One region of the Vreelandella sulfidaeris Esulfide1 genome, then DNA from elsewhere that is predicted to be linked to it. Evidence: riboswitches for the same ligand, from Rfam matches in the RefSeq annotation. Region 1 holds a riboswitch; the other holds the start of a gene.
The links. Region 1 has a riboswitch for thiamine pyrophosphate ahead of ACW44H_RS13625 (sodium:solute symporter). Riboswitches for the same ligand answer to the same signal wherever they lie in the genome.
Positions count from the first base shown of each region.

Region 2: it holds a riboswitch for thiamine pyrophosphate, as region 1 does, so the genes downstream of both, thiM (hydroxyethylthiazole kinase) here and ACW44H_RS13625 (sodium:solute symporter) in region 1, are expected to answer to the same signal.

Region 1 covers NZ_CM133364.1:2,904,310-2,911,918, forward strand. Annotated here, with positions in the region: gene ACW44H_RS13605 (proline racemase family protein) at 1-466, opposite strand, end outside; gene ACW44H_RS13610 (alcohol dehydrogenase catalytic domain-containing protein) at 466-1,653, opposite strand; gene ACW44H_RS13615 (NnrU family protein) at 1,803-2,381, opposite strand; gene ACW44H_RS13620 (magnesium transporter CorA family protein) at 2,538-3,506, opposite strand; gene ACW44H_RS13625 (sodium:solute symporter) at 3,609-4,982, opposite strand; TPP riboswitch at 4,972-5,079, opposite strand; gene ACW44H_RS13630 (peroxidase-related enzyme) at 5,194-5,775, opposite strand; gene ACW44H_RS13635 (hypothetical protein) at 5,952-6,644, shown strand; gene ACW44H_RS13640 (CoA-acylating methylmalonate-semialdehyde dehydrogenase) at 6,755-7,609, opposite strand, start outside.
Region 2 covers NZ_CM133364.1:217,343-224,951, reverse strand. Annotated here, with positions in the region: gene ACW44H_RS01100 (LysR family transcriptional regulator) at 1-101, opposite strand, end outside; gene ampC (class C beta-lactamase) at 262-1,425, shown strand; gene ACW44H_RS01090 (cupin domain-containing protein) at 1,581-2,246, shown strand; gene ACW44H_RS01085 (DUF6164 family protein) at 2,243-2,611, opposite strand; gene gloA (lactoylglutathione lyase) at 2,621-3,157, opposite strand; TPP riboswitch at 3,285-3,383, shown strand; gene thiM (hydroxyethylthiazole kinase) at 3,407-4,216, shown strand; gene thiE (thiamine phosphate synthase) at 4,206-4,865, shown strand; gene ACW44H_RS01065 (DODA-type extradiol aromatic ring-opening family dioxygenase) at 4,916-5,653, shown strand; gene trhP (prephenate-dependent tRNA uridine(34) hydroxylase TrhP) at 5,646-7,037, opposite strand; gene ACW44H_RS01055 (DMT family transporter) at 7,178-7,609, opposite strand, start outside.

The DNA.
Region 1 (7,609 bases):
TCGTATCTCGGTAGGTATCGATATAGCTGGGCAAGCCACCACAGGTGACTGACTCCACCACGCCGTTATGTACCTTGGCTTCGATCTGTACTAAACCTGCGGGCGCTTCCAGCTTGAAGCGCTGAATGCCTTCTTGCTTGGGCACAATACCGCTTTCCAGTACCGCCGTTGCGGTACATAGCGTGTTGGAGCCTGAGTAGATGGGGTACCCCATCACTTCCATAATGATATAGCCCGCGACCGCTTCCGGGTGGCTGGGAGGTACCAATAAATCCACCGACATTTCCGGAATGCCATAGGGCTCTTCCAGCAGCAAGCGACGCAAACCGTCGGCATCATCGCGCAAGTACTCCATCTGTTCGCGCACGGTGGCACCCGGCAGAATATCAATGCCGCCCGTGACAATACGGCTAACATCGCCACCGGCGTGCGTGTCCATTAATTGGATAGTATGAACATTATGCACTAGCGGCGCTCCTGAGCGGCAGAGGAATTTTCGAGGGCGAACGGAGCACCGTGAGATGCCCACTGGGCATCGGGAACAAGCACGATTTTTCCCAGGTAATTGCTGTCCCGGTTAACAAAATAGCGCTCAGCAGCATGTAAGTCGGAGAGTTTAAACGCCGCATGAAGCACGGGTTTTAATTCGCCGCTGCGAATCCAAGCCACAAGCTGTTCGGCCTCTTCCCGCGTACCATGAGAAACGCCAAATATCTGCACTTGATACAGATAAATACGCGTCCACATAATTTCGCTGAGATTGCCACCGCTAGCGCCAGCAATGGAAAGGCGCGGGTAACTTTTTCGTCCCTGCATATCGACAATCATGGTATCGATAAACAGGTTGGTCATTTCTCCGCCGACCAAGTCCATCACCGCATCAATCGGTTTACCGTCAGTCGTTTCCAAAACCCGCTCAACGAAAGTAGGCAAGTCGCCACGGTCAATGACGGCTTCAGCCCCCAATGCTGTTAGCGCATCGGCTTTGTCTAGCTGACTTACCGCGTAGGGAATAGCGCCCACAATGCGGCACAGCTGAATGAGCGCGGTGCCAACACCGCCACTAGCACCACTGACGAGTACGCGTTCTCCGGCACTTACCTGAGCGGCAGTCATCATGTGGTAGGCCGTTTGATACGAACACATGCCCATCGAGGCAAGCTCCGCATCGTGCAATTCGGGATTGGGGATGTGGTAGAACTGATCAGCAGGAACAGCGATGTACTCAGCAAAACCGCCGTCAGCGCCATGACCATAGTAATCCGGAGTAAGATTGATATCGCGACGCTCATCGGCGTAGATATTAAAATCGAGCAAGCCCCGCTGACCTATGCGCTCGGCGTCAACGCCCTCTCCCACTGCCACGATACGACCCGCTACATCGGCCCCTTGAATACGCGGAAAGGTTAATGTCGGCGTGCCACCCATGGCAAAAGAAGTAACCTCGCCCTTATCCTTAGTAGGATAAAGGCCTTCACGGGCTTTTCGGTCAGTATTGTTTTTTGCCGTTGCCGTCACTTGCACCAGCACTTCGCCCGTCTTGGGCTGAGGTGTAGCGACATCCTGATGATATTCCAACTTTTCGATATCACCATGTCCTGTCAATAGCATGGCGGCCATTGTAGCCGGCACCGTGTGCTCCGTTGCGACCATGAGCTGGCTCCTTAATTAGTGTATTAACGCTCCAATGACAATAACAAACTCATGCCGAGCCTTAAAAGCCGTATAAACGGCAATGGCGGCAACGCATGACTGCGAGGCCGCCAAAAGAACGAAGCAGTTTAAGTAGCTCAGCCGCGTTACTAGCTAAATACAGGGACGCCAATCAGCATTGCGTGCAAATAAAAGGCAAATAAAACATACGCCACTAGCCCAATTATTACGCTTGCAATGGTTGCCGTTTTTGTCGTGCTAACGGCCGCAGGCGGCGTAAGGCGGTCGCGTTTTTTGGCAGCTTTAAACGATAGGATAGCCCAGATAAGGAAAGCAGCAAAAAAGATAATATCGCCCAAACGTCCGTTCGCCAGTAGGTGAGCAAACGCCCAAATTTTCACGGACAATACCATCGGATGGCCAAGTTTGGCCTTAATGGCGTTATGAGGAACATACGTCGCCGCTAGCATAATAAAGGCGGGCAACATCAGCAGAGCCACTGCATGACGCATTCCCATGGGTGGATGCCAGACATAAATCGGATCAAGGCGCATCTGTCCAAATCCGTAAATAGCAATCACCAACCCAATGAAAGAGACCGCTGAATAGACTAACTTCCAGTTAGTCTCGCCTCGCTTGGCAATCTGTTGTTGACGCCAATTTTCAGCAAAGATACGCACAGAGTGGCTGCCCAAAAAAATCAGCAGCCCGATGATCATAATGGTCATGAAAAATGCTCCCAGTGAAAACGCTAGTCGACGGCATAATGCCTTATAGTCTTGGTCGATGCAGAGGATGCCACAGACAACCACTAACCACCTATGTATGCGCCAACTTTTTGCTTACTGACGAGCAGATAACTGAGATAGTTGTGCTGTTTAGGGTTAAAACCAATGTTTACGTTTAAACAGCCAAATCAATACACCACCGATTCCCAACATGGCACCCAACACAAAAAAGTAGCCGTATTCGTAGCGCAACTCGGGCATATTTTCGAAGTTCATGCCGTAAACGCCAGCGATAAATGTCAGCGGTACAAAGATAGCGGTAATCACTGTGAGAACGCGCATGGTGATATTTAATTGGTGGGAGGAAATAGAGATATAGCCATCGACTAAGTCACCACAAATGTCGTAATACATCTGGGTCAACGTATAGAGACGCTCGAAACGCTCGGCCACATCGTTAATCGCGTGCAAGGTTTCGCTTTGCTCGCGAGGCAAATGCTCATAATCATAAGCCGTCAGTTCTTGCGTAATACCCTGATGGTAACTAAAGATGCGACGCATTTTAACCAGCCGAGAACGATAGGTAATAATCTTGCGCATTAGCACATCATTACCCGCTTCTAACAATTCATCCTCAAGGTCGCTTAACGCCGTTTCAAACTCGAGCAGGCTATCAATATAAAAGCCCGCTGAAATATACATCACCCGTAGCGCTACATGCTCCGGCGAGTGGGCCAGTAGGGCTTTACCATGCTCGTTAAACAATCGCTCAATAGAGAGTGCTTGGCCAGGATGAAGAGTGACCAGCAACCTTTCACCCACAAAAAAACAGACCTGTTGAGGCAGGTAGTTCAGTTCGGCATCGAATGAGGAGATCCCGCGATAAATAATCAGCGTATGGTTTTCAAACTCTTCAATTTTAGGCGGATGACGCTCTTTATGAGCATCTTGAATCGCCATTGGATGGAACTCAAACGCCTCTAAAATAGTACGCTCACGCTGTTGCGTTTCACCCTGCATATCAATCCAAATATGGCTCCCTGGGGTGGACTCCCACATTGCCATAAGATGCTCATCGCCCTCGTAAGTCTTGCCTTCTGGGGTGGTTAAAATAGATCGAATCATGGTCGTCCTTGAATGTTTCAGGCCTTAAGCACCGCTATCAGCAGGATGGGCTATACGTACCTGGGCTTATCCTGTGTGCTTTGCATCATAAACGCCAAGTATTCACTGTTTTTTAATCATACTCGCAAGCAATACGCTGATTAACGTCGAGGCAATTAACGCGCCTACGAAAGGCCCCAGCGTGGGAATGCTGCCCGGAAAACTCGCTGCAACGACTCCCGAGATAAAACTTCCTTGGCTTAACCACCCTGGAAGAATGGCTCCCAGCAACCCTGCAATGCCTCCTCCAATGGCCGCAATAGGCGTCATCCGTTGCCACAAGCCCAGCAGCACCGGCACTACAATGGCCGCACACAGTAAGTCAGCAATGAGGAACAGCCGCAATACCGATAACCCTTGCAAAGCAATTACCACAACGGGAACCATCAATAAAATCGTCACCCATCGGGCAGCAACGAGTGAAACGCCCTGCTGCTCGCTGCGCGCCAAGATCAAGGAAGCAATACCGTTTTGTAACGTATCAACGCTAGAAGCCACCAACGTAACAGCGAGCACTAAGGCAGGCAGCGTCAACCAGACGGGTGCATCGATAAGCAGTGCAAAAAATGGCATAGGCGGTTCGCCTAGCGGCACATCTCGCATAGCGGCCAACATACCCAGACCGCCAATTACCATCACGACCACCACTGTCATTGCGCCGCCTAACCATGCCCCGCGCCCCAGGCTTTGATTGTCTTGTGCAGCCCAAACGCGTTGCCAATAGCCTTGGTGAAACAAGTTCGCTGCGGTGACTGCAATCACCAGCGTTAACGCCACACTAAGCGCATCAGTGACAGGAATAGAAGGTAAAACAGCCTCATTAGGAAGGGCAGGCAGTCGCCATAAGGCCATACTGCCTACCGCCAAGAGTAGTGCCAGCAATAACCAGGCCTGCCAGCGGTCAGTGGCAAGGCTGGCGCGTAGCCCTCCAACCGCTGTATAAACCAGCGTGGTAAGGGCCACTCCCATAATTACTAACGCGGGCGGCACATCGGAAAGTAATGCGGTGATTGCCCCGATAGCCGTTAGCTCAGCGGCCAAAAAACAGGCCATATAACCCACCGACACCAGCGTAACCCAGCGCCGAACGCCCGGGCCATAGCAAGCTTCAGCAAACTCTGCGATGCTGCGTCCCTCAGGCAGGGCACGGCGGATTTTAGGCCCATAAAGCCCTAAGACAATGAATGGGAGTGCGGAACCTAACGCATATCCTGACAATGCGAGCGGGCCAACAAAAGCACCAATTTCAGGGGGAGCAAAGAGTATCCATGCCCCCATGCCGGAGGCAAGAAAAGATAAACCAAGGGTAGAAGCTGTTTGCGAATTGCGCGCGGTGACATAGTCATCAAGCGGGCCATCCACCCAGCGAGCCCGCAGGCCTAAAAAAGCAAAGCAGCATAGTGCCGCGCCAAGCACGGCTGATGTTAAGTAAAGCATGTCGCGCTTCCTCCGCCGGTACGAACCGGATCAGGTTCCAGGGTCTGCGCAATACGCATTCTCAGCCCTTGCTAACAGGGCTCCCCTGGCGACAGTGAATGTAGGTACTTATTATAGCGGCTATTTTTCAAATGCTATTTTAAGGAATGTGTCGAAGCTATCCTCAATCAAAATCGCACCTTAGTAAAGTTTAAGATGAGTTGGCAGCAACCTAACGTGGCACACGCCCCATTAGATAGAACTCTTCATTGGGTGGCGTGCCCGCCAAAGTGACTAGTCGATTCGATAAGCTGAAAAACGCCGCGATAGCACCTATGTCCCAGCAGTCCTCTTGGCTAAAACCTACTTCCAGCAAGCGGGAGAACCATTCATTCGTCATTTCACCTACATCGATGGCGCAGTGAATAGCAAAATCAAGCATCACTCGATGGCGCTCACTGATTGGCGCAACGTGATGGTTAACAGCCACTTGGTCAGCAAGTAGGGGGTTTTTACTGTATATGCGCACTAAGGCACCGTGAGCTACCACACAATATAAACAATGATTACGCGCGCTGGTGGCAACCACGATCATCTCTTTCTCAGCTTTGCTGAGCGAGTCTGACTCCCGCTCCATTAATGCGTCATGATAGGCAAAGAAAGCGCGAAACTCAGCAGGACGATGGGCCAACATTAGGAATACATTCGGCACAAACCCCGCTTTCTCCTGAACGGCTAAAATGGCAGAACGAATGTCCTCGGGCAAATCATCCAGCGTTTCAGGCATATTAAAGCGACTTATTGTTGCAGACATAACCACCTCTTTATTGTTAAATTTAATTATCTCACTAAAATGGCTTAGCCGATGCATAACAAAAAGCTAGCTTAGCGTCTTTTTTTTAGCAGCTCTGCTCGCCATACTGATTTATCGATCTGTCATAAAACCAAGCTCTACTCTTTAATAAACAGTTCGTTCAAAGGGACACTGTCATGAGCCATAACGAAGCCAAGGAACATACTCCCGGTCGCCTAAACGAACTGTTTGCTGACCCTTACCGGGCGTTTGAAAATGATACAGACGAGCGTCAGTTGCATATTCGTATCATGCTGCATATGTTACTTGCCCGCCCTATGGCACGTGGGCAAATGATGCTAAGGGTTATTCATGGCTGGGAAAATGGTAGTTGCGAGCCAACCGACCTACAGCATATAGACTATGCCCTAAACGGCGTCTCCGACTTCAAGCGCGCAGTACAGGACTTTACCCACGCCTCTAAGCACAATACCCCGCTACCGGCCGATAATGATGCTCTTCTCGGCGCACCGCTCGCCGATGCGATTGCTGATGCAGAAGCGGAAGGCCAATCACTCGCTACCGACATTCGCGAGACCCCAGCACACTGGCCAGCATTTGAGGGGGGACTAGCCCTGTACACGCTGTTCAAAATGTACCACCGACTGGTTTATGGCGAAGATGACACCTACCGTTGCTCGCAATGCATGACACCGCTTGGCTTGCGCGAAATACACGAGTTCCATCTTGAAGAGGGTGAATTTGCGCTACTAGTCCCTCCAGCCAAGCACTTCATGAGCGAGCCTTCCTTGCTGGTTCTGCATGAAAGCCAGCTCGACCCCATTGAGCAATTGCTTGAAGAGAGCCTGCCACTGTTTGATAACTTCTAAACTACTAATTTACAAGTTAGTAACAACAGCCTTGCTTTCGATGGCCTCTAAGGTCAATTGGCCCCGCTTAAAGCGGGGCCAAGGTGTATCACTTCATGTGGTTGGATTTATCACAGCGAAATAGTGCTATTAATACCGCTAGAAACATTTTCCGGTTCAAACCAGCGCGCCGTCACGGTTTTCGTTTGTGTCCAGAAAGCGATCGCTTGTTTACCATTAGGCCCTAAATCGCCCAGTTTAGAACCCCGCGAGCCGGTGAAACTAAAGTACGCGACCGGTACTGGAATCGGCACGTTAATACCAATTTGGCCCACATCGATGTCAGTTTCAAAACGACGAGCAACCCAGCCTGAGTTAGTAAAGATGGAGGTACCGTTACCGTTGGGGTTGGCGTTGATAAAAGCGATCGCTTCATCGAGTGTTTCAACACTGACCACACACAGAACAGGCCCAAAAATCTCTTCGCGATAAATGGTCATATCCGCGGTCACATCCGCAAACAGGGTCGGCCCTACGAAGTTACCGTTAGGATAGCCGTCCACGTGAACGTTGCGGCCATCGACCATCAATTTGGCGCCCTCTTTTTCGCCAGCATCGATTAACCGCAGCACCCGATCACGGGCTGCTGGTGAAACCAACGGGCCCAAGTCTGCATCAAGCTGAGTACCAGGCCCCACTTTCATTTTTTGGGCTGCTTCAACGATGTCGTTCAACCACGCTCGAGCTTCACCCACGAGCACGACCACCGAGTTCGCCATACACCGCTGACCAGCGGCACCGAATGCTGACCCCAACAAATTGTTGATTGCTTGACTTCGGTTAGCATCGGGCATCACCACACAGTGGTTTTTAGCCCCCATCATCGCCTGCATCCGCTTACCTGCTGCTGCCGCACGGTTATAAAGCAGCGAACCCACGTGGGTGGAGCCAATGAACGAAAGCGCTTTGATATCTTGGTGATCAGC
Region 2 (7,609 bases), 1.5 Mb from region 1:
GCCTGGGTCACATGAAGCTCTTCTGCCGCTCGGGTAAAGCTCAAATGCCTGGCCGACGCCTCAAAAGCTCGCAGGGCCTTCAACGGCAGATAGGGACGCACCACCTTACCCCCAAATTTTTCTAATGGCTTATGCAAAATATCGCTGTTTGTGAATTGCCGCAGCGCGCCGTAAGTTAGCCACTGTCACGCGCTTTGCAGCTGGGAATAACGCCTAGCTTTCTTTCGGCATTAATCACAACGGGATTCCGGTATGCGTAAGATGTTAGCAGCAAACTGCGGCCTTATCATGACAGGTTCGCTTTTACTCAACGGCTCTTTATGGGCATCCGGCACGCCTGAAAGCACCGATATTGAGGCGCGGGTGAACGATACTATCGCGCCTTTGATGGCCGAGTATCGTATTCCAGGCATGGCGATTGCACTGAGTATCAACGGCCAGCAGCACTACTTTAATTATGGCCTAGCCAATCAAGAAGCGGGGATTCCGGTCACCGATGAGACACTGTTCGAACTAGGTTCTGTCAGCAAGATTTTCACAGCAGCACTCGCTGGCTATGCCCAGGCTAACGGCGCGCTCGCGCTTTCCGACCCGGCCAGTCGCTACCTACCGGAACTTGAAGGCAGCGCCTTCGATAAAATCACGCTGCTGGAACTGGGCACTTACACCGCGGGCGAGCTTCCGCTGCAGTTCCCAGAAGCGGTGCAAAGCGAAGAGGCAATGATTGACTATTACCGCCAATGGCAACCTGAATCCGCCCCTGGCAGCCACCGGCTCTATTCCAACCCGAGTTTGGGCCTGCTCGGTTATCTCGCTGCACAAAGCCTTGGTCAGCCCTATGAGAGGGTGATGGAAGAGGCGCTGTTCACCCCGCTAGGGCTTGAGCATAGCTACTTTCAGGTGCCCGAAGCGCAGCAGGTGCAATATGCCTACGGTTACTCAAAAGAGGACGAGCCCATTCGGGTAAACCCTGGCATGCTGGATGCCCAAGCCTACGGTTTGAAATCGACAGCTGCTGACGTGCTCTCTTTTGTGGAAGCTCACCTGAATGATACGGTACAGGACGAAACCCTACGGCAAGCCTTGGCCGCGTCGCGCACAGGATACTTTAGCATTGGCAAGATGACCCAGGGCCTGGGCTGGGAAAGCTACGCCTACCCGGTGGCGCTTGAGCAGTTACTGAAGGGCAATTCGCTTGAGATGATTTTAGAGCCCAACCCTGCCAACCGCTTAACGCCCCCCTTGGCCCCTAGGCAAGAGGCGCTTTATAACAAAACCGGCTCAACCAATGGCTTTGGCGGCTATGTGGCCTTTGTGCCCAGCGAGCAGATCGGTATTGTGATGCTGGCTAACCATAACTATCCCAATGGTGCCCGCATAGAGGCAGCGCACCAACTCCTTAGCGCGCTGACGGAAACTCTCTAAGCCTCTCTCGTTTAACGCAGCCTAGTGCCGCCATTGGCGGCATCTTTTCATTTCTGTAATGCTACCAATACAACCGAAAGTTGCATTTCTTGCTGTCAATAAGGAGACTATTACTCCTCCCCGATACTTACCTTCACTGCGAAGAGCCCTTTCCCATGCGTCTAAACGCCGATTTTAGCCACTTTGCCTGTGTTACCCCCGAAGAGTATCAGTGGGTCGATTCCCCCAGCGCTGGGGTTGAGCGCATGATGTTTGACCGCATTGGTGATGAAGTAGCCCGCGCCACCAGCCTCGTCCGCTATGCGCCCAATACGCAGTTTGATCGCCATACCCATGGCGGTGGCGAGGAGATTCTGGTGCTGGAAGGTGTATTCGCCGATGAACATGGGCGCTACGCGGCGGGCAGCTACTTACGAAACCCCATTGGTACCGGCCATACACCCCAGATTGGCGAGGAAGGCGCGCTGATTTTTGTCAAACTACATCAGTTTGACCCCAACGACACGCTACAGCTGGCGGTGCCTGCTCATCGGCTTCCCTGGCAGCCGGATCGGCGCCCGCGCATTGCCTACAAGATGCTGCACACCTACAAGCAAGAGCGCACTAGCCTGGAACGCTGGTCGGAGGGGACCTCTATTTCCTACCCCACGTTGCTGGGCGGCCTGGAATTTTTGATTCTGGAAGGCACGCTTAGCGATAGTGAGCAAAGCTACACGGCAGGCACCTGGTGCCGCTACCCGAGCGGCTCAGCACCGGCATTAACGGCCGGTGAGCAGGGCGTCATGATGTACCTCAAACGCGGCCATCTACCAGCGGCTTAGGCTCGCGACAGGCCCAAAAATGGCAGAAGTGTGAGGGCCGCAATAAGTCCTACGGCCAACAGCACCAGTAACACCTGCAGCGGATGAGCGGCTAGACGACGCCACAAGGTTTCTGCCTCGCCCCGTTCTACCGCTGCTTGATGCTCACGCTGAGCGCGTTCCAGGCGCTCAGCTTGGTAGGCGTCTAACACCGCGATGGCAGCGTCGTGCTGGTGTGGGTTGCGCAGCCAGATAGCATCGACCCCCAAGCGGAAAAAGCCCGCCTGGGTTTCATAGGTATCAAAGCCATGGGCGGCGAGCAGGTCGCGCACTTCCATGGCTTCTTCGTCAGTTACATGGCGCAGCCGGAACAGTAGTTTAGCCATTGATAGGCCTCATGAATCGCTCTTCGCCACCATCAAGTCCGCTTGAATCACTTCGATCCAGTAGCCATCCGGGTCTTTAACAAAGATAACGTCTTTCATCTTGCCCTGGTCGGCGCGCTTGACGAAGGTAACATCGTGCTCGTCGAACCACGCCTGGGCCGCCGTTAAATCCGGCACGTTAAAACAGATATGCCCAAAGCCTTGCGGTTCTGCATTGCCATCGTGATAGGCGAAATCGTCCTGGCTTTCGGTTCCCCAGTTGTGGGTCAACTCTAGCAGCCCTTTCTGGCTAAAGGTCCAGGCCGTGCGCGCTTGTGCATCATCTGGCACGTTATCGCTTGGCTCTAGGTTGGATAAAGAATAGAGCGAGAACTGCATCTCTTCGAAATCCAGCCGCCGCATTACCTGCATTCCAAATACTTTTGAGTAGAACGCCAATGCTTGCTCGGGATCTTTTACCCGCAGCATGGTGTGGTTTAAACGAAACCCTTGGGTTTGCGGGGGCGTATCGACGACACCAGGATGCTGCTCACCTTGAAAACTCATCACGCTCTCCTGTCGCTGATGTGGATCGTTAACGGCTTATACCGCTTAACATGGGGGCTGAGGCGCCATATTTCCACCCACTTCCCTCTCCCTGGGCTTTACAGGGCCAACACAGCCAAGGATAGTGATCGTTCGGCAGGGGCGCTCGCCGTTATTAGCGAGCTGAGAAGAACCCTTTGAACCTGAACCGGATAATACCGGCGTAGGGAGTCGTGGTACCGCTTACCACCTCCCCGCCGGGAGGATACTATGACCCTACCTCCGCTTGGCGATTATCTTGCGACGTTACGCACAGCGACACCGCTAGTCCATTGCATGACCAATTATGTCGCCATGAACAGTACGGCCAACCTGCTGCTAGCCACTGGCGCGTCACCCGCCATGCTACATGCCCCAGAAGAGGTGGCTGAGTTCACCGCTATTGCGTCGGGGCTATCGATTAACATCGGCACGATTTCTTCCCACTGGGCCGATGCCATGCTGACCGCCACGGCAACCGCTGACCAGCACGCTATCCCCTGGGTGTTAGATCCCGTTGCCGTTGGCGCTACCCGCTATCGTCAAATGCTCTGCGCGAAGCTGCTTGCCTCTAAACCAAGTGTCATTCGTGGCAATGCGTCTGAAATTCTTGCCCTTCACGGCTTAGCTGACCAGGGGCGTGGTGTGGATTCAACGGCTCCCACCGAGCAAGCTATCAACGCAGCGATAGCGCTGGCAAAGCATCACGACTGTATTGTGGCGATGACCGGCGAAAGCGACTGGGTGACGAATGGCACACAGCACTACCGTATTCACGGTGGCCACCCCTTAATGCCCCAGGTAACAACGTTAGGCTGCGGCCTAAGCGCGCTGGTCACTGCATTTGTAGCGGCCAACCGTGAAGCCCCGCTGGAAGCCGCCGCCACAGCGCTCGGCTGCTTTGCCGTTGCTGGTGAGCGGGCGGGTAAAACAGCGCAGGGCCCAGGCAGTTTTCAAGTCGCTCTGCTGGATGCGCTTTATCAACTGACCCCTAACGACCTCACTACCCATGCGCAGTGGGAGGCAATTCATGGCGTTTGATCTCTCGCTTTATTTGGTGACCGACGCTGCGCTTTGCGACGCTTATGGCCTAGAGCAAACGGTAGAAGCAGCGGTAAGCGGCGGTGTCACCATCGTCCAACTACGTGATAAGCATGCCAGTGATGAGCACATGACTGCTCAAGCCAAGCGGCTAAAAACGCTATTGGCGGGCACCGGTGTGCCACTGATCATTAACGACCGTTTGCAGGTAGCGCTGGAAAGCCAAGCAGACGGCCTGCACGTCGGCCAGAGCGACGCTGCCGTGCATGAAGCCCGCATCGCGATGGGCAAGGATGCCATTATCGGCCTATCGATAAACACCCTCGCCCAGTTACAAGCCGCCCCGGTAGAGCTACTGAATTACGTGGGGCTTGGCCCGGTCTTCGCCACCGTTAGCAAACAAGACCACGCTCAACCCATTGGCTTTGATGGACTCGCGCAATTAGCCAACGCCTGCCCGCTGCCTAGTGTGGCTATCGGCGGCTTGAAAGCCGAGCACGCCGAGCGCGTCAGAACGGCTGGCGCGCAGGGCTTAGCGGTAATTTCGGCCATTTGTGGTCAACCTAGCCCTTACCAGGCAGCGCGCGCTTTTCAGGCTTTTTCGAACCAGGACTTTTCCGACCCAGGTAACCGTTCACCCTCCCACTAGATGAGAGTATAAATAACCTATCAAACACTGGCACCGCGGTGGAGACTTCCATGTTACCCAGCCTTTTTATTTCCCATGGTTCGCCCATGCTGGCACTCAATAAAACCCCGGCTCATGCCTTTCTACGCGAACTGGGCAGACAGCTTTCACCCAAAGCGGTGGTCGTGGTCTCGGCGCACTGGGAGAGCCTCACGCTCAAGGTCAGTGCCAGTGCCAAGCCAGAAACGATCCATGATTTTGGTGGCTTCCCACGGGCGCTGTTTGAGTGCCAGTACCCCGCCCCTGGGGACCCAGACCTGGCTGAACGACTAGCCGGACTACTGGGCGCCGAAGGTGTAGAGCGCGGCCTTGATCACGGCGCTTGGGTGCCTCTTTCCTTGATGTTTCCTGATGCCGATGTACCGGTCGTTTCTCTGTCACTTCCCGTCCGCTGGAGCAATGCGGAGCTTGTAGCGCTGGGTGAACAAATAGCAGCGCTAAGGGAAGAGGGTATCTTGATTATCGGCTCGGGCAGCCTGACTCATAATCTTTATGAAATCATGCCCCAGGAGAGCCCTATGCCCGCCTGGGTAGATGAATTTGCCACTTGGGTGAGTGACCGCCTTATCGCCAATGACCGTGAAGCGCTTCTTAACTGGGAGAACGCACCACAAGCGCAGAAAAACCATCCGACACCAGAACACTTCCAGCCGTTGCTGGTGGCCATGGGGGCAGGAGACGGCGCCAAACAACTGCATCACAGCGTAGAGCACGGCGTGCTTGCGATGGACGTTTATGCGTTTAGCTAATCGCTACCCCTAACGATTCAGGGTGTGCTGCGTTGGAAGGCGCGAGATCACGCATTAACAGCGCAAACTCAAGCTGTTCAGGGGTAATGCTGGCACCGAGCACGGGGATTTGCACACGGTGCCCAGAGCCCGGTGCCGCGGATAGGGCTTCGCCCCGCTGGTTCTCGATATGGGTGAGCACAAAACGGTGATTACCCCCGGGTAGCATCAGCTCCATGCTATCTCCCACCTCGAAGCGATTTTTAACCTCTATTTCCAAAGTTCCACGCGCCGAGTCGTACCCCAACACTTCACCGACGAACTGTTGATGCACACCAATAGAATGCCCCTGCTCGTAATTTTGGAATTCACCATGGACATGGCGTTGGTAGAAGCCTTCGGTGTATCCCCTATTGGCCAAGTTCTCAAGCTCATCCATTAGCCCCCGATTAAAAGGACGCCCCGCAACCGCATCATCAATGGCTTGCCGGTAAACTTGCGCGGTACGCGCGACGTAATAATGGGATTTCGTGCGCCCCTCGATCTTTAGCGATGCTACCCCTATTTCCGTCAACCGAGCCACGTGCTGCACCGCGCGCAGGTCCTTGGAATTCATGATGTAGGTACCGTGTTCGTCTTCATACACGGGCATCAGCTTGCCAGGGCGGGAAACATCTTCAATCAGCGCCGAGAGCTCGTTTTGATCGGCGGCAAAAGCCGGGCCGCTACCCTGAGCAGGTATTAAGTCGCCTTTATCATCGTGGCTGGCGGCCACTGTGTTGTACTTCCAGCGACAAGCATTGGTGCAGGTGCCCTGATTGGGGTCACGATGATTGAAATACCCCGATAGCAGACAGCGCCCCGAATAGGCGATACACAGCGCACCATGGACAAAGGTTTCAATTTCCAGATCGGGGCACTCGGCGCGTATTTCGCCGATCTCGTTCAACGATAACTCCCGGGATAAAATAATGCGGCTAATGCCCTGGCGCTGCCAGAACCTGGCAGCGGCCCAGTTAACGACGTTTGACTGTACCGACAGATGGATCACTTGATCCGGCCAGCGGTCACGCACCATCATTATCAAACCTGGATCTGACATGATCAGCGCATCGGGGCCGGCTTCAATCACCGGTTCCATATCTTGTAGGTACGTTTTTAGCTTGCTGTTATGCGGGGCAATGTTGGATGCAACGTAAAACTGCTTGCCTCGCGTATGGGCGTAGTCAATACCCCGATGCAGGTTATCAATTTTAAAATCGTTGTTGCGCACCCGGAGAGAATAGCGCGGCTGCCCCGCATACACCGCATCGGCGCCATAGGCAAACGCGTAACGCATGTTCTTGAAGGTACCCGCAGGGGAAAGCAGTTCGGGAGCTTGCTTGAGTCGTTCGGGGGCTTGCATCAACAGTCACCGTTATCAGGACGATGGTACGCAGCGTGCTGCGACGAAAAGGTTGGATTATAACCAGCCCAAGCTCGCTGTCCGGGCCAGCTGACCAATTCGATGACGTAGATCAAAAAGTAATCGTTCGGTGGCGTTTGTTAAGCCGTCGGACGACGCTTGAGGGTCGTTCTTCGATCGTGGTATGCCACCGCTAGCCCGCTGCCCATTATCAAGGCGCTGCCTACCCAGACCCAGAGATCCGGCATTTCGCCCCAGAACCACCAGCCCAGCAGCACCGCCCAGAGCATGGCGGTGTAATCAAACGGCGCGGCGATGGCCGCGGGCGCAAACCGAAAAGCCAAGGTAATAAAGGCGGTGGCAGCAACGCCCAGCACCCCGGAGGCGAAAAACCCCACCCAATGCCAAGGCTGAGGGGCCTGCCACACCCAAGGCAACGTTACGGCCGTCACGACAAGCGGCACACAGGTCATGTAAAACAGCATTGCCCATAGATGCTCACGAGCGCCATAACGACGGGCGGTAATCATCATCAGTGCATAAAACAGTGCGGCCCCCACTAACACCAATGC